Regions from separate parts of the Ensifer sp. KUDG1 genome, predicted to be linked through region 3. Evidence: riboswitches for the same ligand, from Rfam matches in the RefSeq annotation. Region 3 holds a riboswitch; each other region holds the start of a gene.
What was found. Region 3 has a riboswitch for cobalamin ahead of nrdH (glutaredoxin-like protein NrdH). Riboswitches for the same ligand answer to the same signal wherever they lie in the genome.
Positions count from the first base shown of each region.

Region 1: another riboswitch for cobalamin. It lies ahead of M2267_RS14120 (ABC transporter substrate-binding protein); the one in region 3 lies ahead of nrdH (glutaredoxin-like protein NrdH).
Region 2: another riboswitch for cobalamin. It lies ahead of M2267_RS04150 (aromatic ring-hydroxylating oxygenase subunit alpha); the one in region 3 lies ahead of nrdH (glutaredoxin-like protein NrdH).

Region 1 covers NZ_JBNDIG010000004.1:349,686-357,070, reverse strand. Annotated here, with positions in the region: gene M2267_RS14145 (hypothetical protein) at 624-1,088, opposite strand; gene M2267_RS14140 (DUF1801 domain-containing protein) at 1,395-1,895, shown strand; gene M2267_RS14135 (hypothetical protein) at 1,964-3,352, opposite strand; gene M2267_RS14130 (DUF899 domain-containing protein) at 3,641-4,342, opposite strand; gene M2267_RS14125 (ArsR/SmtB family transcription factor) at 4,516-4,839, shown strand; cobalamin riboswitch at 5,032-5,224, shown strand; gene M2267_RS14120 (ABC transporter substrate-binding protein) at 5,375-6,391, shown strand; gene M2267_RS14115 (FecCD family ABC transporter permease) at 6,388-7,385, shown strand, end outside.
Region 2 covers NZ_JBNDIG010000001.1:849,014-856,398, forward strand. Annotated here, with positions in the region: gene M2267_RS04140 (L-threonylcarbamoyladenylate synthase) at 1-795, opposite strand, end outside; gene M2267_RS04145 (DUF6656 family protein) at 873-1,472, opposite strand; cobalamin riboswitch at 1,790-1,990, shown strand; gene M2267_RS04150 (aromatic ring-hydroxylating oxygenase subunit alpha) at 2,095-3,339, shown strand; gene M2267_RS04155 (2Fe-2S iron-sulfur cluster-binding protein) at 3,341-4,435, shown strand; partial or broken gene M2267_RS04160 (glycoside hydrolase family 25 protein) at 4,657-5,694, opposite strand; gene M2267_RS04165 (BA14K family protein) at 6,067-6,519, shown strand; gene M2267_RS04170 (VOC family protein) at 6,650-7,084, opposite strand; gene M2267_RS04175 (transporter) at 7,160-7,385, opposite strand, start outside.
Region 3 covers NZ_JBNDIG010000006.1:169,575-176,959, reverse strand. Annotated here, with positions in the region: gene metE (5-methyltetrahydropteroyltriglutamate--homocysteine S-methyltransferase) at 1-1,346, shown strand, start outside; gene M2267_RS17130 (acyl-CoA thioesterase) at 1,343-2,134, shown strand; cobalamin riboswitch at 2,286-2,512, shown strand; gene nrdH (glutaredoxin-like protein NrdH) at 2,904-3,125, shown strand; gene nrdI (class Ib ribonucleoside-diphosphate reductase assembly flavoprotein NrdI) at 3,138-3,554, shown strand; gene nrdE (class 1b ribonucleoside-diphosphate reductase subunit alpha) at 3,524-5,677, shown strand; gene nrdF (class 1b ribonucleoside-diphosphate reductase subunit beta) at 5,887-6,861, shown strand; gene M2267_RS17105 (multidrug effflux MFS transporter) at 6,945-7,385, opposite strand, start outside.

The sequences.
Region 1 (7,385 bases), on a different contig from region 3:
CGACCTACTTGCTTCGCGCTGTGGTTGTTGGCGCCACCCGATCTTCGGCTGGCCAGCGCATGCAATCGGGTATCACGATTTTCCCGAAAGTGAATTCATAAAATTTATAATCTCAATTCAAAATTACAGCATGATCGATCCATATTGCAAAATTGCTACATATTAGCATTTCGCCAAGCTGATTTCCGTTGGCGGGGCATCTGCTTTCATGATGGCTACAATCTCAATTGCGAATCTTATTTGTATGTATTGACTTTGAATCGTGCGGTGTTAGAAAAACGCTGCCTTGAGAAGAAGGCGATCTCCAAGTGGTCAACGCCGCCAGTCCATCCCTGCGACTGGCGGCGTTCGCTTTTGGCTCCGCGGCAACGCGAATCGCCTCGCCTCGGCACGTTGCTGGAGTGGCGCATACGGGCGGCAGGGGACGGGCTCTGGCCATCGCCCGACGCTGCAGATCGACGAGGGCAGGCAGCAAGAGCTGCCGGAAAGATGGCGTCCGGTTTCCGCAACGGTTGTGCCGGTTCTAATCGGAAAGCTTCGGGATCGGGCAGGCGTTGTGCTGGTGGAGCGCGAACGCGCGGACACGACTGCAACCGCAGCCGTGTGGGCAGAAGCCGCCTTTTTCAGCCTAGGCGGGCTACGGCCATTCGGGCATGCTCATAAGGGCTGTAGCACTCGGATCCCTGCAGGCGCGCGACGATGGCTATGGGATCCCAGATCGGCTTCGTTTGCGCCGTGAAAAGATCGGCAGACAGATGATGATCCTGTGCCTTGAAGTGACCGTCGTGGACGCCGTTCTCGATGATACCTCCGACGATGCCTTGAAGCCGTCGGCGATACTTGCGGAAGACCGGCCGATCGATGGCGAGAAGCAGGGCTTCGCGGCGAGGCGATGCGGCCGTCAACACGTGCAGGCTCAGGAAGTGCAGGCTGAGGCGGTGCTGGTCGAGAAGGTGGTCGACGAGCTTGTCCGGCGCTTCGACCGGTCGGCGCGCGTTCGCCGTTGCAACGGCAATCCGTTCTTTCAGCACTCTGAGGATGACGGCATCAAGGTGGTGTCCGGCGGTCAAGGTATTGATGGAGAGCACGCTCGAGATCCCGAATGGTGGCTCTTTACGAGCCTCTGCTGCACATGTCCGGGATCGCAGGGATCCCGACCGTCTGCATGCCATGACCCTACGGCGATGGAGAGATGCCGTGCCGATTGCCAATACTTGGCGAAGCGGCTTGCGGATCGAGTTGCAGTCCGCAACGCAGCTGAAGCTGGAGGTTCATCCTTGACCAATGCATAGCTGGATGGCTATGTGTCGTGCATAGCCATTCGGGTATGGACTCCGTGACCGTGTCGGAGGATCCGACCCGCGACGAACTGACGGAACAGTCGAGGTCCGCGCATGTCTGAGAAGAAAGTCGGAAAGAACGCATCGAAAGCTGCTTCCGCTGCGCCAAGGGCAACGAGCGGACGCAAGACTCCGCCGACAAAGTCGGCCGATGGCGTCGTCCTCCTGACCGGCGGCAACCCGCAGATCGCCAAGGGCTATGGAGACGCCCCGATACAGCAATACATCGCTGCGATGCCGGGATGGAAAAGCGATCTGGGCAAACGTCTTGACCGGCTGATCGTTGAGGCCGTTCCCGGTGTCGAAAAGGCGGTCAAGTGGAACTCTCCCTTTTATGGCATGGAAAAGGATGTCTGGTTCCTCGGCTTTCACTGCATGACGAAATACGTGAAGGTCGCTTTCTTCCGTGGCGCGCAGTTTAGCCCCATGCCGCCCGGCACGTCGAAACAGCCGGATGTGCGCTATCTCGACATCTATGAGGCCGACGAACTCGACGAGGCGCAGTTTCTGGACTGGGTCAAACAAGCCAGCGAGCTACGGGGCGAAAAAATGTAAAGCGTCGCCGCAGCGCGAATCCGCCGCCGACCGGAATGGCCGGGCCGGGCTTGCTTCCAAGCGGCACCTCAATCGGCGTTGCCCACCATGAGGACCTGCATGACTGCGGCCATTGCAGGGTCGGTGCCGGCGGCATAGTCGGCAAAGCTCGTCGAGCGCGGGATGTCCGGCTGAAGCGGGCCTGCCGGAACGTCATAGGCGTAATTCAGGAGGAAACAGGTCCTGATCTCCGACAGGCTGCATCCGTGTTCCCAGTCGTGATAGGCCGTCGAATAGCGGATAGTGATCTTCGAGTTCGGCAAAACCGTGCGGCCGCCTTCACCCCAGAACTGCAGCCGGTCTCCCATCGGCTCGCCGACAAGCACCGTGCGCGTGCCGCCGAAATGCCTCAGGCGCGCCGCCGTGCTGATCGCCGCCGAAAAGGTATTTGCGCTGGTCAGCACAAACAGTCGTCCGTCAGGCGGCAGGATGGCCGGGAGCCTTTGCGAGAAATCGGCGGTCAATTCGTAGTTGCCGCCATTGTTGAACCGCAGATCGACGACTGCATTGCGTATGGGCTTTTTCTCCGCTTCATCCAGCATCTTGGCGAGCCCCTGCGACAGGCCTTCCGGCGTGGCATCCCTGATGCGGTTGATCTGGACATAGAGCAGATCGGGCAAGGGGTAGTGGTGCCAATAATTGGCGTCGGGGCGCGTGAGATAGGCCGGCAGCGTGACGTCGTCGAGCACGTGCCGCCACCCGACGTCGCGACCGGTCTGCGACAGGGGACTGAAATCGCGTCGTGGCCAGACATGGGCGGTTAACGGTTCCGGCGCGCCGGGCGTGGCAAGAAGAGGGATTTGCGCGACGTTTCCATCCTTAAGACGGATGAGATAGGCGCTTTCCTGCGGGCTTTCGGCAAGGCCGGCGGCATGGAGCAGTTCCGGCGAAATTGCGACATTCGGGACGAATTCCCTGCCGAGATTGGCGGGTCCGCCGAAATGGGGCCGCAGCGCATCGACAACGGCCTCCGTCGCCCGTCCATTCACCTCAAGGATCTCTCCGCCCAGAAGGTGCGATTGCTCGCCTGTCGCTGCGATCACGAACAGGCCTTCGGCAAACCAGCCGAGCCGGACGGGAACCGCATTGAAACTGTGACCACCGACAAGCCCGACGACACTGGTGTGCCCATTGTCGGCGAGCGCGACCGCCTTTGCAGCCGCCATCGCCAGGCCAGCGCGGTCGAGATCGCCGGCCCGTTGTTCGATCGCATCAAGGGAGCCCGTAAACGCTGCCTGGGCGGCTGGCGAAAAGCTTCGGTCAACCTCGATCAGGCGCCGCAGATGGGCAAGGTCCTGCCTGTTGCGTTCCAGTTGCGAGGCTGCGGCCGGAAAGTCGCTCCGGGGATAGGTCTTCAGCGTTGGGTAGAGAATGACGGCAAGCGGCGCGACCACCAGGAGAAGCAGGGCGGCCAACATGATCGATGCAATCCGAACGCCGCGTCGCCGCCAAAACTTCTTGCCGCTCGGTGCCGGACCGTCCTTGCGGTCTTGCGTCTCGTTTCCCATCGATTGCCGCCCCCATCGGCGCGCCTCTTAGAAGCGCGATCCATCCCCACGTTCGGCGCTCCCTGCCGGGCCGGCGGCATCCCTTCACCATTGCCGCGATCCCTATTCGGGCGCGCGACAATGACGCAGGTCTGGCGATCGGCCAGACAAGACGTAGGAACGGCGGCTCGACAATTCCATGTTCGCCGCCGCGGAAAATCAAAAAGCCGGTTCGGTCCCGTATTCGTCGTGCCGCCGGTTCCAGACATAGGGTTCTGTCTGCGGCCATCCCGCGGGAGAGGCTTCCCATGTTTCCTGGCGACCGTAGGGCGTCAGATCCAGATAGGTCCACATGCTGCCGAGATACTCGACGCCACGCGCACCGTTGAAATAGGTGCGGTAGATATGATCGCCGTCCCTGAGGAAGATGCTGACGCCATGGCGCTCGCTGGTCCTTGTCGGGTCATCCGGATCGGCGACCGTGGCTCCCATGTCGTGGTTGAAGTCGCTCGCCATGGAAGAGTACCAGACTGGGTGCTGCCACTGCATCCGGGCCTGGTATTTCTGCAGCGTCTCCAGCGGCGCGCGCGAAATCACCACGATGGACGTATCGCGTGCGTTGAGATGCGCCGGATGGGTCATCGCGTCCACGACCCAGGAGCAACCGTCGCAGCCCGCCTTCCATCCGGGCGCGAACATGAAGTGATAGACGATCAGTTGCCGCCGTCCGTCGAAGAGGTCGGCGAGGCTTACCGTGCCTTCGGGCCCCTCGAACGAATAGTCCTTGTCGATCCTGACCATCGGCAAGCGTCGGCGCGCGGCACTCACTTCATCGCGTGCGCGGGTAAGTGCCTTCTCCCTGGCAATCTGTTGTTCGAGTGCGACTTGCCACTCTTCCATTGAAGCGATTTTAGGCAGCATTCTCAATCATCTCCCTTTGGGGCGGTTTGCTTGGAGGTGTCGGCGCAAGGCTGAACTCCGACCGACGGAGTCCTGCCATCAGGCTCGGTTGGAGAGCTCGCGAAAGCTCGCAAACCGGTCTAATCGGCGCCGTCTCCGTTGCGTCCGATTTCAATATGTTGTAAAAACATAACATGTCAAGCAAGCAGGACGAAGATCTGGTTTTCAAGGCATTGGCTCACCCGCGCAGGCGGGCGATGCTCGATCGTCTCAAGGGCGAGGCGCAGACCACGGGCATGCTCTGCGCGGCCTTTTCAGACATGGATCGCTGCACCGTGATGCAGCATCTGAACGTGCTGGAGGACGCCGACTTGATCATCGTCAGGCGGGCAGGACGCGAGCGCTGGAACTATCTCAATGCGCTGCCGATCAAGCACATTCACGACCGCTGGATCAGCGACTATGCCGCCCATGCCGTGGCCATTCTCGACAGGCTGAAGACTGGCCTCGAAGGGTAAATCCCAGGATGGTGTGAATTACGGATCACTTAAACAGTATTCATTTGTGTATAGTTTTCGACAATCGGCAATGTTCTCCCTATTTGCGGGGAGTGATATTTAGTGAAATTACGAGACGCGAGAGAATTTCTACCTTTCTTGGCAAGTGGTTTCGAAAGCGCCGCTTTCATGCTTGCGCTCCACTCGTTCGTTGAGTAGTGAATTCTCGTCGGTTTCCGAAAGGAAATAACAGGGAATTCGCCGCGGCTCGCCGCGAAACGAAACTGCCCCCGCAACTGTAGGCGGCCAGTCCTCTCTCGAAAATGCCACTGGGCGATGGTCCGGGAAGGCCGAGAGGGAGCCAAGACCCGTCAGTCAGGAGACCTACCGACACCTGTAACTGAACAAGCCGGGCGGGGTGTCCGGGGAGGTTGTCGATGTCGTTGGTCGCGCCACAAGTGCCGGCTGTCGATGTTCTCTTGAACATCGGTTCGATCATTGCGTCCTGGCTCGTCCCCTCCGATCCGCGCGATCAACAGATCGGAGACAATGTGCCATGACCGCTTCGCGTTTCCTGCTTGCCGCCTCTGGCTTCGCCTTCTTCGCCACCGCCGCTGCTGCCGAACCCACCGCCTATCCGCTGACCCTGGACAATTGCGGCGAGACGATCACCTTCGACAAGGCGCCGGCGACCTCGGCGACCGTCGGGCAGGCGGCAACCGAGGTTCTCTATTCGCTCGGCCTCGGCGACAAGGTTACGGGTACGTCGGTCTGGTTCAATGACGTGCTGCCGGAATTTGCCGAGGTCAATGCCAAGGTTCCGCGCCTGGCGGACAACGACCCGAGCTTTGAAAGCCTCGTCGCCAAGAAACCGGGGCTCGTCGCCGTGCAGTTCGTCTGGCACGTCGGGCCCGAAGGGATTGTTGCGACCCGAACCCAGTTCCACGAAGTGGGAATTCCGACCTATGTCCTGCCGGCCGACTGCGTCGCCAAGGACAACTCGGTGGGTGTGGACGGCACGCGCAGCGCGCTCTTCTCGACTGCCAGCATCCATCAGGGCGTGCGTGAACTCGCGCAGATCTTCGATGTTCAAGACAAAGGCGAGGCATTCGTCGCAGAACTCGCCAAGCGTGAGGCCAACGCCATCGAGCAGGCCAAGGCGCTAAATTTGAAGGATGTGTCTGCGGCCTTCTGGTTCTCCAGCGCGGAGATGGACATCGATCCCTATGTGGCCGGCCGGAAGGGAGCGCCTGCCTACATGATGGACAAGCTCGGCATCCGCAACGTGGTCGGCTCGGACGAAGAATGGCCGGTCGTCGGTTGGGAAACGATCGCCAAGGCCAACCCCACCATGATCGTCATCGCCAAGATGGATCGCCGGCGCTTTCCGGCCGACGACTACCTGAAGAAGATCGAGTTCCTGAAGACCGATCCGGTTGCCAGCCAGATGGATGCGGTGAAGAACAACCGCATCGTCGTCATGGATGCGCACGCGATGGACGCCACGATCAGAACGGTCGCCGGCATCGAAGTTCTCTCCGCTGCGCTTAAGGATTTCGGGTTGGCGAAGTGAAGACCGGCCTCTCGCGGCGCGCCCCTGCTTCCCGGCTTGGCCGGGCAGCCACGGGGACATTGGCTCTGTTTGCCGCCGTTCTTGCCGGAACCTGCATCGGCGAAACGCCGATACCCGTCTTGACGGTTCTCCAGACCTTGGCGAACAAGATTTTCGGCGCGACCTATGGGCTCGATCCCATCGATGTCGGGATCATCTGGAACTACCGCCTGCCGCGGGCGATCGTTGCCGCCTGCTGCGGGGCGGGCCTCGCGGTTTCGGGCATGGTGCTCCAGTCCCTCCTGCGCAACGCCCTGGCGGATCCCTATCTTCTCGGCATCTCCGCCGGCGCCTCGACCGGCGCCGTGGCCGTCACTGTCGCAGGCCTCGGCGCCGGCGCGGTCTCCATGTCGCTCGGCGCCTTTGTCGGTGCCGTGACAGCTTTCCTCATGGTGGCGATCCTCGCTCGTGCCGCCGGTGGCGGGGTCACCCTGCGCGGAACAGGGCAGATCGTGCTTGCCGGCATCGCCGGATCGCAACTGTTCAACGCACTGACGTCTTTCATCATCACCAAGTCGGCCAACGCGGAGCAGGCGCGGGGCATCATGTTCTGGCTGCTCGGCAACCTCAGCGGTGCGCGATGGCCGGACGTCTGGCTGGCCGTGCCCGTGGCCCTTGTCGGGCTCGGGGCCTGCATCTGGTACGCCCGTGCGCTCGACGCCTTTTCCTTCGGGGCGGAGTCCGCCGCGTCGCTCGGCGTGCCCGTGCGGGTCGTCCAGGTGGTGCTGATCGGCCTTACCGCGCTGGTCACGGCCGTGATGGTCAGCATTGTCGGCTCCATCGGCTTCGTCGGGCTCGTGATACCGCATGCGGCCCGTTTCCTGGTTGGTGTGCGTCATGGCCGGCTCGGCCCGGCAACCGCCCTCATCGGGGCGGTCTTTCTGATCGCGGCGGATATCCTGTCGCGGACGATCGTTCCTGGCCAGGTGCTGCCGATCGGCGTGATCACCGCCCT
Region 2 (7,385 bases), on a different contig from region 3:
GGCCGCCTGTTCCTCGCCGGCGATCCGATTGCCGCCGAAACGGATCAAGGCTTCGCCGGCATGCACCTCGGCGGCATCGAGCCGGACGGCAGCGCCGGGCGCATAGTGCGAGGCGAGCATGCCCGGCGCCTCGATCGTCGCTCCTGCCGTCTCCGGCCGGATCACCGGACGGTCGAGCAGGCGTTCGATCTCGGCAGCATCGAGGCCACCCGGCCGAAGCAGCCGGATCTCGTCGCCATCGACCTTGATGATTGTCGACTCAAGGCCGATTTGGGCCTGGCCGGCGTCGAGGATCAGCTTCAGTTTTCCACCGAGATCGGCCTCCACATGGGCCGCACTGGTCGGGCTGATCTTGCCCGAGGTATTGGCGCTGGGCGCAGCCAGCGGGCGTCCGAAGCGGGCAATCACCCGGCGCGAGAAGCCGTCCGGCATGCGGATGCCGAGCGTGTCGAGGCCGGCGGACGCCAGCGCATGAACCGTGCTGGCGGCGCGCTGCCGAAGGATCAGCGTCAGCGGGCCGGGCCAGAAGGCTTCGGCCAGCTGCCGGGAAACCGGATCGAAATGCACATGGGCTTCGGCCATCGCCATGTCGGAGACATGCGAGATCAGCGGATTGAAGCGCGGGCGCCCCTTCATCTCGTAGATGCGGCTGATCGCATCAGGATTGGTGGCGTCGGCGGCAAGGCCGTAGACGGTCTCGGTCGGAATGGCGACCGGTTCGCCTTCGGCAAGAACGGCGCAGGCGCGCGCGATCGCGCGGTCCGGTTCCCTTTCCGTATCGATGATCTCAGCCATGCCGTTTCCTTTCCGATGCTTCCTTAACGGACGCACCGGAAAAACAGAACGATTTTCTTTGAAGCAACCGGTTCGGCTCAGAGGCTGCGGATGATGCGGCGCAACGCGTCGTCCTTGGCACCGAGCATCAGCACGTTTTTCAGCGCGACCTTGGGATCGTCGGTGCGAAACAGCAGACCGTTGTCACGAAAATTGCGGTTGATGACCATTTGGCCGGCTTCCGCGCCCGGTTCGATGGCGACGGCGAAATACATGCGCGAATAGCCGGGCTGGATGCCTTCGAAAAAATGCGTCTCATGGCCGAGGTCGCAGTAGAAGTTGGCGAAGTAGAAGGACCAGGTGATGTCCTTGGAGGGCGTGACCGGCGTGCGCGCCGCCGTCACGTGACAGTAGCCGAGATGCGGCCGGCCGACGAGCGTGCGGTGGAAGATCATCTTCGGGAACTGGATCGAGGTGTGAAAGCCGTTGATCCGCTTATGGGTCGTGTCGCCGGCGGTGTTGAGCTTCTTGCCCGTCCTGTCCGCAACTTCCTCATAGCTCAGGTAGCGCCGTTCGCTCGGCACCCATTGCCTGCGATTGATCCGGCCCGTGCGCAGGAATTCGGTATGAACCGCCGTCTTCGGCGGGATTGTCGGCGGCGCCTCGGCTGCCGCGTCGTAGTATCTCAACTTTGCCATGATCGTCAGCGCGCCATCTGCCTGCCTGCAGGACCTCTCTCGTCCGCCGGCTAGGCTAGCGGCTCATGGTTAATGAATGATTGCCTCCTGGCTGCATCATGAGCGTTCCCTATCTGACGGGATGTCGCAAACGGGCGAAGCTTTCCCGCGTCTGCGCCGCCCGCGCCGCAAAAGGCGGCAAATGCCCAAGATGTGGGCTATCTATATGTTTGTAGTGTAAAAAATCTAAGAGAGGCGCCGGTGATGGCGGTTTTTCCCGTGTCGTCATTCTGGAATTGGATGTCGCTATCCGGCAGCTGCCAGGGCGGTTTCCGCGATTACATATCCTTACTCAAGGTGCCGTCTTCGAAGAGAAGGCGGAGAATTGGGAAGCCGGTCAAATCCCGGCGCTGCCCCCGCAACGGTGGTGGAGCGAAAGCCTCGGCAAAGGCCACTGGACGGTTCGTCCGGGAAGGCGCCGGGCTGGTCCGAAGGGACGGCTCCTGAGCCCGGAAACCAGCCTTGACGGACATAACCGTAACGGGTTGCGGCGGGCAGCCGGATCGGAGCCGACAACGCATGGGCGTGCGCCCGTGCGGGTTCCTGTCCTGCCTCTCCAAGACATGGCGCATGAGGACAGGACATGGAAACCAGAAACGATATGCTTCGAAAGCTGAAGGGTCGGCGCGACGGCTACAGCCTCGATCGGGCTTTCTACATCGATCCCGACTACTATCGGCAGGATCTGGAAAACATCTGGTACAAGGATTGGCTGTTCATCGGCCATGACTGCGAGATCCCGCGGGCCGGCAATTACTTCACCGTCCAGGTCGGCGACTTTCCCGTCGTCATCACCCGTGACCGCCAGGGCACGATCCGCGCCTTGCACAATTCCTGCCGCCACCGCGGCTCCCGCGTCTGCACGCAGCAGAAGGGCTCGTCGGCAAAACTCGTCTGTCCCTATCACCAATGGACCTACGAGCTCGACGGTTCGCTGCTGTTCGCCCGACAGATGGGCGAGGATTTCGACAAGGCCGCCCACAGCCTGAAACCGATCCACTGCGAAACGGTCGGCGGCTACATCTTCATCAATCTTTCGGAGAACCCTGCGGACTTCGCGGCATTTCGCGAACTGGTCACGCCCTATCTCGCGCCGCACCGCCTCGGCGAAACCAAGGTCGCCTTCGAAAGCACGATCATCGAAAAGGGCAACTGGAAGCTCGTCTGGGAGAACAACCGCGAGTGCTACCATTGCGCCGCCAATCATCCAGAACTCTGCCGCACCTATCCGGAAGCCCCGACCGCGACCGGGGTGCAGGGCGCCAAGGATGATCCCGTGATCGCCGAACATTGGGCGAAATGCGAGGCCGAAGGCTTGCCGAGCGAATTCAGGATGTCGCCGACCGGCCAGTTCCGCGCCGCCCGCATGCCGCTTGTCGACAATGCCGAAAGCTACACCATGTCGGGCGCGCGCGCCGTCAGGCGGGCTTTGTCGGCCGATGTTTCCCAGAGCCAGATCGGCACGCTTCTGATGTTCCATTACCCGACCACCTGGAACCATGTGCTTGCCGACCACGCCATCACCTTCCGCGTACTGCCGCTCGGGCCTGAACTTACCCAGGTGACGACGAAGTGGCTGGTCAACAAGGATGCGGTCGAAGGCATCGATTACAATCTCGAAGAACTGACGCATGTCTGGACCGAGACCAACGATCAGGATCGCCAGATCGTCGAGGAGAATGCCTTCGGCATCCGCTCGCCGGCCTATGAGCCCGGTCCCTATTCGCCCGAGCACGAAGGCGGCGTGATGCAGTTCGTCGAGTGGTACTGCAAGTTCATGGAGCAGCGCCTTGCCGGCGACGCGGCTCCGCTTTCAAGGGTCGCCTGACATGCAGATGGCCTCCTCGTTTCACCATTTCGACGCGCTGCATGTCTGGATCGACCGGCAGCAGATGCTCGAATGCACATCGGCGGTGGTCGAGACCGCCGATGTCATGACCTTCACCTTCCGGGCGGAAAAGCCCGCCTGGTTCCGCTATCTGCCCGGGCAATTCGTAACGCTCGAACTGCCCGTCGCCGACGAGCCGGTCATGCGCACCTACACGCTGTCGTCGACGCCGTCGCGGCCGCTTTCAATCGCGGTCACGGTGAAGGCGCAGGCCGACAGCATCGGCACCCGCTGGATGTTCGACCACCTGAAGCCGGGCATGAAGCTGAGAGCCTTCGGTCCGCTCGGCGATTTCAGCTTCGTGCGCCATCCCGGCGACAAGTACCTGTTCATCTCGGCCGGCTCCGGCATCACGCCGATGATGTCGATGACGCGCTGGATGGCGGACTGCGTGCCGGAGACGGATGTGACCTTCATCTCCTGCGCGCGTCGGCCGGACGATCTGCTGTTCCGTTCGGAACTGGAAGTCCTGGCCACGCAGATGTCCGGGCTCAACCTCGGCTTCATCGTCGAGGGGCATGAGGCGCGCCACGGCTGGCACGGATTGCGCGGCCGCATCGACGGCGCCAAGCTGCCGCTGCTTGCGCCCGATTTCATGGACCGCACCGTCTTTTGCTGCGGCCCCGAGCCTTTCATGCGCGGCGTGCGCGAGATGCTGAAATCGGCCGGTTTCGACATGGGCCGCTATCACGAGGAGAGCTTCCAGCCGGCGGCGGCACCCGCCGCCGAAGAGATCGCCGTGCGCGCCGGTGCCGGAGACGAGGGCGAGGTCCAGGCGGCCAAGGTTGCCTTCACCATGAGCGGCAAGGAGGTCGAGGCCAAGCCCGGCCAGACGATCCTGCAGGCGGCGCGCGCCAATGGGGTGCGCATCGGCGCTGCCTGCGAAGGCGGCATCTGCGGCACCTGCCGGGTGATGAAGGTCGCGGGCGAGGTCGAGATGAACCACAATGGCGGCATTCTCGACGACGAGATCGACGAGGGCTACATCCTCGCCTGTTGCTCGCGACCACTTGGCGACGTCCAGATCGAAGCCTGAGGGCGTCAATGCATGTCGCGAGAAGTGCGCCGCAGTTCTGCAGCAGCGACGTGCATAAAGGATGAGAGCTTAAAGCCTGGCGCGAGATCCTTTTTCACGCGACAGGCTTAGGGCGCGTTGCAGGGGATCGGATTGGCCGAAACGCTTGCCGGGGCGTCGGTGCCGGTCGCCGTTTTCGGGCATGTGCCCTGGGCAGCTTCATTGCCGGCAATCGCCACCTGCAGGGCGCGCTCCTGGCGGGCGAAATCGATCGAGCCGGTCACCATCATGTCGACGCCGCTGCCGACGCCGCTCGCAGCGTCGGCGCGGCTGACGAGCAGCGGCTCGCTAAAGATCGCAGTCGCCTGTGCGACCGCCTGCATGCCCGTTCCCCGCTCGGCTTGGGCGACGAGCATCAGCGGTAGCGGTTTTTCCGGCAGCAAGGCGCCTTGTGCCCAGATCGCTTTTAGCGCCGGCGGCGACATCGCCGCCACATTGACGTCGATGTCGTCAAGCGTTCCCGGCACCCGGTAGGGGCAGCGGCGCTTTCCGCAGTTGATGCCCGAGGAGAACTGCCACAGCGCGTAACTGTCCCAGTTGCCCATCGGGAAGACCTGGCGGATATCCGGCTTGTAGCGGGCGTACCAGAGTGGCAGACGCGACAGCAGCCGGTGCTCGGCCCGGTGCGCGGCGATGTATTTGGCGGTGATGTGGTTGGTGTAGAGGATCGGGTAGCGCCCGGTCCGGGTCTTGATGTGCCCGGCGAAGATGGCGGCGTCCTCGAGCGACATGTACTTGTCCGGGTCGATGCCTTCGAGATCGAGCACCATCAGTTCGTCGTCGCGCGGATCGGCGTAATCAAGGAAATGGTTCGCCTGGTCGACGGGATTGCCCGGACGGGCAAGATGATAGGCACCCCACAGCAGTCCATGCGAGCGGGCAATCATCCGGCGGGTCTGGTAGAGCTCGCGGCTGACGGCGTATTTGCGCCACATGGTCTTGCAGTGGTTGAAGGTGTCGCCGTTGTGGTCGCCGGTGCAGGAGAAGCTTTCGGGCAGGCCGTCGGAGGCCTTGGCGATGAAGCCGGAAATGCGCTTGTCGCCAAGCATCGTTTCCCAGTCGATGCTATTCATCTCATAGGCGTCGACGATGATGGCGTTCGATTTGGTCTTCCAGGGCTCCAGTTCACCGGCGCGTGCGATCGCCGCCGCGAAAGCCAGACCGATGAAGGTCGCGAGGCGCAGAATCATCCCTGTCGTGGAGATACACCGCTTTGCCATTCTCTGAGATTGCCGACAGTATCGTTAACGCATCGTAAATCCCAGCCCCCGCGCGGACTGTGCGGGAGCGGCGCGCGAATGTATACCGACCTGCAGCTGTATATAAGCAATTGCTTTCATGGTCGCGGCAGGTGGTCGATGATGCGGTAAGCGCGCCACGGCAACGGGTGTCGGCCGCGCGGCCTGATCCCAAAGGACGCGGAAGATGGAACAAAACCGGTGACTTATGCGTTATCGGTCGATTTCGGATTTCCCGGCTGAGGGACATCCCCGGATCGGCCTCGGTCGGGGTGAAATCATGGAAAAGGTTGAAATGTCGCGGCATCCCGAAGCCGGGGGCGCGCAACATGCTTTCGGTGATGGAGGGATTTGATGAAGAACGTGCTGAAGTCCGGGATGGGCCGGTGGTTTTCCGTGGCCGTTGCGGCGGCCATGCTGGTGACGTCGGCTGCCCCGTCGCAGGCCTTCACGCCGACCCCGCCGCGCGTCGAGCGGCAGAACGATGTGGTCAACGTCCAGTATCGCCGACCGGGCATGGAGCGTCGCGGCGGCTATTACTACTACAACGGCTACCGCGGTTATAACTACCGCCGTCCTGGCTATCGCTACTACAATGGCTGGTGGTATCCGATGGCAGCCTTCGGCACCGGCGTCATCATCGGCGGAGCGATTGCCCAGCCGCCGCGCTACACGCGTCCGGCGCCCGTCTATGGCAGCCGCCATGTGCAGTGGTGCTACGACCGCTACCGCTCCTACCGGGCCTACGACAATACCTATCAGCCCTATGGCGGTCCGCGTCGCCAGTGCTATTCGCCCTATAGCTAACGGGGAGGCAGGGCCGGGCGCTTCCGCTCCCGGCCTTTTTGCGCCGGGCTTCGCATGAGACCCCTCACTGCGCGCGCTGGGACTGGCCGATAGCACCGTCGTGCCCGGGCGAGAACTTGTCTTGGCGGTGCTAAAGTTCTTGGGCGAGCCCGATGAGCAGGCCTTCAGGCCCGCGGATGTAGCAAAGCCGGTAGGCGTCCTTGTACTGGACCACTTCCCCGACCAGTTGCGCACCGCGTTTGCGAAGCCGCTCGAGCGTCTCGTCGACGTCGTCGACGGCGAACATGACACGAAGGTAGCCAAGCGCATTGACCGGAGCCGTGCGGTTATCGGCGACGACCGGCGGCGCGAGGAAGCGGGAAAGCTCAAGCCTGCTATGGCCATCCGGCGTGCGCATCATGGCAATTTCGACATGCTGATCGCCAAGTCCGGTAACACGCCCGGCCCATTCTCCTTCGATCTCCGCCCGACCTTCGAGCTCAAGGCCAAGTTCACGAAAGAAATCGATCGTCCCTTCGAGGTCTTCGACGACGATACCTATGTTGTCCATTCGCTTGAGCGCCATGCTTCCAATCTCCACGGTGTCGTTCTGGTCGCTCTCTTCAACACCGAACGCTTGGTGAGGGTTCCGAGCGGCGTCTCAGAGAATGCCGATCCGCCGGAGAATCCACCAGGCAAAGGCCATGGAGAGCGCGATGAACAGCGCTGCGTAAAGCGTGCCAGTGCCGTCGGCGAAGGGCAGTGCCCCGGTGTTCATGCCGAAGAAGCCGGTGACGAGCGTCGGCGGCAAGAGGAAGGCGGTCATCAGCGACAGGATGTAAAGATGCCGGTTGGTCTCCGAGGAGATCTTGCTGTCGATCTCTTCA
Region 3 (7,385 bases):
CGCCCTCGTGCTCGCTCCTGCATGTGCCCGTCGACCTCGGCATGGAAAAGGCGCTCGACCCGGAGCTTGCCTCGTGGCTCGCTTTCGCCGTGCAGAAGCTCAATGAATTAAGCCTTCTCGCCCGTGCCTTCGAGCCGGGGCTTGCCAGCCCGGAAAAGGTCTTTGCGGCCTCGATCGAAGCAGCCAAGGCGCGGCTGACGTCGCTCAGGATCCATGATCCACTTGTTGCCGGGCGACTGAAGGCGCTGACGGCAGCCGACAGCGAGCGCCGGTCTCCCTTCCCGGCCCGTCGCGCGCTCCAGGCGGACGCGCTGCCGTTGCCGCTTTTCCCGACGACGACGATCGGCTCCTTCCCGCAGACACCGGAAGTACGGCAGGCCCGTTCCCTGCATGCCAAGGGCGAACTCAGCTATGTCGACTACACCGCGTATCTGCGCCGGGAAACCGAGCAGGCGGTGCGCTGGCAGGAGGAGATCGGCATCGACGTGCTGGTACACGGCGAGTTCGAACGCAACGACATGGTGCAGTATTTCGGCGAGCAGCTCTCGGGCTACGCCTTTACCCGAAGTGGCTGGGTACAGAGCTACGGTTCGCGCTACGTGCGCCCGCCGATCATCTTCGGCGACGTTTCCCGGCCAAACCCGATGACTGTCGAATGGGCGGCCTTTGCGCAGTCGCTGACCGATCGCCCGGTCAAGGGCATGCTGACGGGTCCGGTCACCATGCTGCAATGGTCCTTCGTGCGCGACGACCTGCCGCGGTCGGTGGTGTGCCGGCAGATCGCGCTGGCGCTCAGCGACGAAGTCAGGGACCTCGAGGCATCGGGCATCGCCATCATCCAGATCGACGAGCCGGCGCTGCGCGAGGGCCTGCCGCTCAAGGCCGCCGACCGCAAGGCCTATCTCGACTGGGCGGTGGAGTGCTTCCGCCTCAGCGCCGCCGGCGTCGGCGACGCCACCCAGATCCACACCCACATGTGCTACTCGGAGTTCAACGACATCATGCCGGCGATCGCGGCGATGGATGCCGACGTGATTTCGATCGAGACGTCGCGATCGAAGATGGAACTGCTCGGCGCGTTCACCGGAAGGGCCTATCCGAACGAGATCGGCCCGGGCGTCTACGATATCCATTCGCCGCGCGTACCGGCGGTGGATGAAATGGTGCACCTCATCGAGCGCGCGACCGAAGGGCTGACGCCGGCGCAGATCTGGGTCAACCCGGATTGCGGGCTGAAGACCCGGCGCTGGGAGGAAACCCGGCCAGCGCTTGTCAACATGGTGGCGGCGGCGCGCGCCCTGCGCCAGGCCTTCGCGGATGATCCCTACAAGGCGCTTCGCGCATGACGGACCACCCGGAAGCGGCGTCGGGGGAAACCCCGGCGCCACAGACCCTCGTCGATATCGTCTTTCCCGGCGACACCAATCATCACGGCACCCTCTTTGGGGGTGCCGCATTGGCGCTGATGGACCGGATCGCCTTCATCGTCGCCACCCGCCACGGCCGCGTTCCCTTCGTCACCGCCTCCTGCGACCGGATCGACTTTCGCGCACCCGCCCGCATCGGCCAGATCGTCAGTTTCTCTGGCCGCCCGGTGCGCGTGGGGCGACGCTCGATGGTCGTCGACGTCGAGATGGTGGCCGAAGACCTTGCGACCGGCGGCCGCGATCTTTGCTCACGCGGACAGTTCACCATGGTTGGGATGCCGCAGGACAAAGGTGCCGACTGGCGCCTTCCGCCGCTCGCCGAGCCCGCGCCGGTGGTGCCCGCGGCGGATTTCGTCGGCATGACCGACATCGTTTTTCCGGGCCAGACCAACAGCGCCGGCGCGCTCTTCGGCGGCGATGCACTCGCCCGGATGACGAAGGCGGCCTTCGTCGCCGCGACCCGGCTGACCGGCAAAGCGATGGTGCTCGCCTCCTGCAGTAGCGATTTCAAGCGGCGTGTCGCCGCCGGAACGATCGTCGATACGCTGGCGCGCGTCACCCGGACCGGACGCAGTTCCACAACGATAGACGTCGAGCTCTGGTCGGAAGAACTGCTCAGCGGCGTGCGCGTGCTGACCGTCACCGGAACTTTCGTGATGGTGGCTGTCGACAGCCGCAACCGCCCAGTTGCGGCCTTCGCCGCCTGAGCAAGCCGGGGGCGCCGCTCATGGCGCCCCCGATCCACAGGATTGATTGCGCGCCGCCATTTACTCCCCGTTATCCACACCGAAAAAGAAAAGACCTCTGCACTCCCGCCTTCAGCATATAGAACCTATTGACGCAGATTTGCGATGAACTACTATATCTAGTGTTCGAGGTTCTTCCGATTCGCAAGGATTGGGAGCTAAGACGGGAATACGGTGCGCCGGCGGGTTTCCGCCCAAGGTTATGCCGTAGCTGCCCCCGCAACTGTAGACGGCGAGCAACTGTCCGGAATTGGACCACTGAGGCATGAGGCCTCGGGAAGGTCGGGATGGAAGCTTTGACCCGTAAGCCAGGAGACCTGCCTCGAGCAACAAACGTCCACGGGCGGGGTGTCCGGAGGGGTTGGGTGCATTGCGGCAGGATGAGCCTGCCGGATCGTCTCGACGTCTCCCCGGCAGCCTGTCGAAAGCTTCGGGGTGAAGTCATGTCAGTTTCTTCCAGTTCAGATCCACCTTCTGCGGACGGGTGCGCGTTGTTGCGCGCCTGATCGAAAGGCCGCGCCCTGAAAACCCGCATCCGCGGAATTCCTGAGCGCCCGAGCAAAACGAGCCGGCCCGGTTGCGTAACCGACCTTGGGCCAGCTTGACGACGTCAACTCCGGTCGAAGCGACCGGGGAGCGATGTTTCGTGCCCGATCGCCAAGCCCACGGTTCGCGTTCGCGCGACCCGCCGATTTTTTGCGCTCATTTGCCAGACCCTCACGAGGAACCCATGTCGATCACCGTCTACAGCAAACCCGCCTGCGTCCAATGCACCGCCACCACCCGCGCGCTCGACCGTCAGGGCATCGATTATCGCATCGTCGATATCTCCGAGGATTCCGACGGTTTCGCGCTCGTGCAGGGTCTCGGCTACCGGCAGGTTCCAGTGGTCGTCGCCGGCGAACGGCATTGGGCGGGGTTCCGCCCAGACATGATCAGCGCGCTTTCCTGAGGGAGAGAAGCAATGGGGCTGATCGTCTATTTTTCCAGCCGCTCGGAAAACACCCATCGCTTCGTTGAGAAACTCGGCCTTCGCACAGCCCGCATACCGCTCAAGGAGGGTAAAGATGCGCTTACGGTCTCGGAGCCCTATGTGCTCGTCGTGCCGACCTATTGCGGCGACGATGGCCGAGGTGCCGTGCCGAAACAGGTGATCCGCTTCCTGAACGACGCGGGCAACCGCTCTCACATCCGCGGCGTGATCGCAGCGGGCAACAGCAATTTCGGCGCGACCTACGGGATCGCCGGCGACGTGATCTCGGCCAAATGCCGGGTGCCCTTTCTCTACCGGTTCGAGCTGCTCGGAACCGACGAGGACGTCGCCAATGTCAAAAACGGGATGGAACGATTTTGGACGTCACAACACTCGAACGCCCCTTGAAGGCGACGGAAGCGGCGCTGGATTACCACGCGCTGAACGCGATGCTGAACCTCTACGACGAGGAGGGGAAGATCCAGCTCGACAAGGACCGGCAGGCGGCGAAGCAATACTTCCTCCAGCACGTCAACCAGAACACGGTCTTCTTCCATAACCTGCGGGAAAAGCTCGATTACCTGGTGACCGAGGGCTACTACGAGCAGGAAGTGCTGGACCAGTATTCGTTCAACTTCGTGCGCGATCTCTACGACCACGCCTATTCGAAGAAGTTCCGTTTCCCGACCTTCCTCGGCGCCTTCAAATATTACACGTCCTATACGCTCAAAACCTTCGACGGAAAGCGCTACCTGGAACGCTACGAAGACCGCGTCTGCATGGTGGCGATGGCCTTGGCGCGCGGCAACGAGGCGCTTGCCCGCGATCTCGTCGACGAGATCATTTCCGGCCGTTTCCAGCCGGCGACGCCGACCTTCCTCAATGCCGGCAAAAAGAGCCGTGGCGAGCTCGTCTCCTGCTTTCTGCTGAGGATCGAGGACAACATGGAGAGCATCGGCCGCGCCATCAATTCGGCGCTACAGCTTTCCAAGCGCGGCGGCGGCGTGGCGCTGTCGCTCACCAACATCCGCGAGATGGGCGCTCCGATCAAGCAGATCGAGAACCAGTCATCCGGCGTCATCCCGGTCATGAAGCTGCTCGAGGATAGTTTCTCCTACGCCAACCAGCTTGGCGCGCGCCAGGGCGCGGGCGCTGTCTACCTGCATGCCCACCACCCCGACATCATGCGCTTCCTCGATACCAAGCGCGAAAATGCCGACGAGAAGATCCGCATCAAGACGCTGTCGCTCGGCGTCGTCATCCCCGACATCACCTTCGAGCTCGCTCGCAACAACGAGGACATGTACCTGTTCTCGCCCTATGACGTGGAGCAGGTCTATGGCGTGCCGCTCACCGAAATCTCGGTGACGGAGAAGTATCGCGAGATGGTGGAGGATGCCCGCATCCGCAAGCGCAAGATCAAGGCGCGCGACTTCTTCCAGATCATCGCCGAGATCCAGTTCGAGAGCGGCTATCCCTACATCATGTTCGAGGACACGGTGAACCGGGCAAACCCGATTGCCGGCCGCATCACCATGAGCAACCTCTGCTCGGAGATCCTGCAGGTGAGCGAGGCGAGCGAATTCAACGACGATCTCTCCTACAAGCACATGGGCAAGGACATCTCCTGCAACCTCGGCTCGCTGAACATCGCCGCTGCCATGGACAGCCCGGATTTCGGCCAGACGATCGAGACCTCGATCCGGGCACTGACAGCCGTCTCCGAAATGAGCCACATCTCGTCCGTACCCTCGATCGAAAAGGGCAACGACGACAGCCACGCGATCGGCCTCGGGCAGATGAACCTGCACGGCTATCTCGCGCGCGAGCGCATTTTCTACGGCTCCGAAGAAGGCATCGATTTCACCAACATCTATTTCTACACGGTGACCTACCACGCCATCCGCGCATCGAACCGGCTGGCGGTCGAAAAAGGCAAGAGCTTCGCCGGCTTCGAAAATTCGAAATACGCCTCTGGCGACTATTTCGACAAATACACCCAGGCCGAATGGCTGCCGGCGACCGAAAAGGTGAAGGCGCTGTTCGAGGAAGCCGGCATTGTCATCCCGACCCAGGAAGACTGGTTGGAACTGAAACGGGCAGTGATGGAAGGAGGTCTCTACAACCAGAACCTCCAGGCCGTGCCGCCGACGGGCTCGATCTCCTACATCAACCACTCGACCTCCTCGATCCACCCGATCGTCTCGAAGATCGAGATCCGCAAGGAAGGCAAGATCGGCCGCGTCTACTACCCGGCCGCCTTCATGACCAACGACAATCTCGAATACTACCAGGACGCCTACGAGATCGGCCCGGAGAAGATCATCGACACCTATGCGGCGGCCACCCAGCACGTCGACCAGGGCCTGTCGCTGACGCTGTTCTTCCGCGACACGGCGACGACCCGCGACATCAACCGCGCCCAGATCCACGCCTGGAAGAAGGGCATCAAGACCATCTACTACATCCGCCTTCGCCAGATGGCGCTCGAGGGCACGCAGGTCCAAGGCTGCGTTTCCTGCGCGCTTTAACGCCGCGTTCCCATCAAGTGCCCCTCACCCTAGCCCTCTCCCCGCTCGCGGGGAGAGGGGACGTGCCCCACGAAACGCTGATGGATGCGTTAGGACGGTGCGGCTCGCACCTTCTCCCCGCGCGCGGGGAGAAGGTGCCGGCAGGCGGATGAGGGGCAATTCCCTCACCGCGTGGATGAGGGGCTGACACGACCCAAAAAGGCAAACCGATGAACATGCACACCAAACCCGCAAGCCGCATCCGCGCCATCAACTGGAACCGCATCGAGGACGACAAGGACCTGGAGGTCTGGAACCGGCTCACCGGCAATTTCTGGCTGCCGGAAAAAGTGCCGCTCTCCAACGACATTTCCTCCTGGGCGACGCTTAAATCCGAGGAGCAGACGCTGACGATCCGCGTCTTCACCGGCCTCACCTTGCTCGACACGATCCAGAACGGCGTCGGCGCCGTCAGACTGATGGAGGATGCGGCCACGCCGCACGAGGAGGCGGTGCTTTCCAACATCTCCTTCATGGAGGCGGTGCACGCGCGCTCCTATTCCTCGATCTTCTCGACGCTCTGCCTGACGCCTGACGTCGACGACGCCTATCGCTGGTCGGAGGAAAACGAGTTCCTGCAGAAGAAGTCGGCGCTGATCATGGCGGAGTATTCCTCCGGCGATCCCTTGAAGAAGAAGGTCGCCAGCGTCTTTCTCGAGAGCTTCCTGTTTTATTCCGGCTTCTACCTGCCGATGTACTGGTCGAGCCGCGCCAAGCTCACCAACACCGCCGACATGATCCGCCTCATCATTCGCGACGAGGCGGTGCATGGCTACTATATCGGCTACAAATTCCAGCGCGCTTTGGAGCGTCTGAGCGAGGAGCGCCGCCAGGAGATCAAGGATTTCGCCTTCGACCTGCTGCTCGAACTCTATGACAACGAGGCGAAATACACCGAGGCGCTTTATGATGGCGTCGGGCTCACCGAAGACGTGAAGAAGTTCCTGCACTACAACGCCAATAAGGCGCTGATGAACCTCGGCTACGAGGCGCTGTTCCCGGCGGAAGCCTGCAAGGTCAATCCCGCTATCCTCTCCGCCCTTTCGCCGAACGCCGACGAGAACCACGACTTCTTCTCCGGCTCCGGCTCTTCCTACGTCATTGGCAAGGCGGTCGCGACCGAGGACGAAGACTGGGATTTTTAAAGACAGCCCATCCGGTCACACCTGAAAACAAAAGGCCGGCGAGGAACAACCTCGCCGGCCTTTTGGTTCAGCAATAACAGCCCCTATTCCGCCGCGACCACCCGGCTGCGGCCGATCGTGGCCCGCGTCAGCAGGAACGCGGCGAGCGCGCAGGCGGCAATCGCGCCGGCCATCGGCAGCGCCGTGCCGTCGAAGAACAGGCTGGCGATGATCATCGCCACAGCCGCGGTGACGAAGTGCAGCGTGCCCATCAGTGCAGACGCTGTACCCGCGATCTCGCCATGGTCTTCGAGCGCCAGCACCGCCGAGGTCGGTATGACAAGGCCGAGCACGCCGTAGCCGACGAAGAGGAACGCGGCCATGACGGGCAACTGGTTGAAGCCAAGGCTCATGACGACAAACATCGTGACCATGGTCAGCGCGAACGCACTGACGGCAATCTGCATCACGCGGACGAGACCGAAACGCTCGCCGAGCCAGCCGGTCGCCTGCGACACGGCGAAGAACGACACGGCGTTCATCGA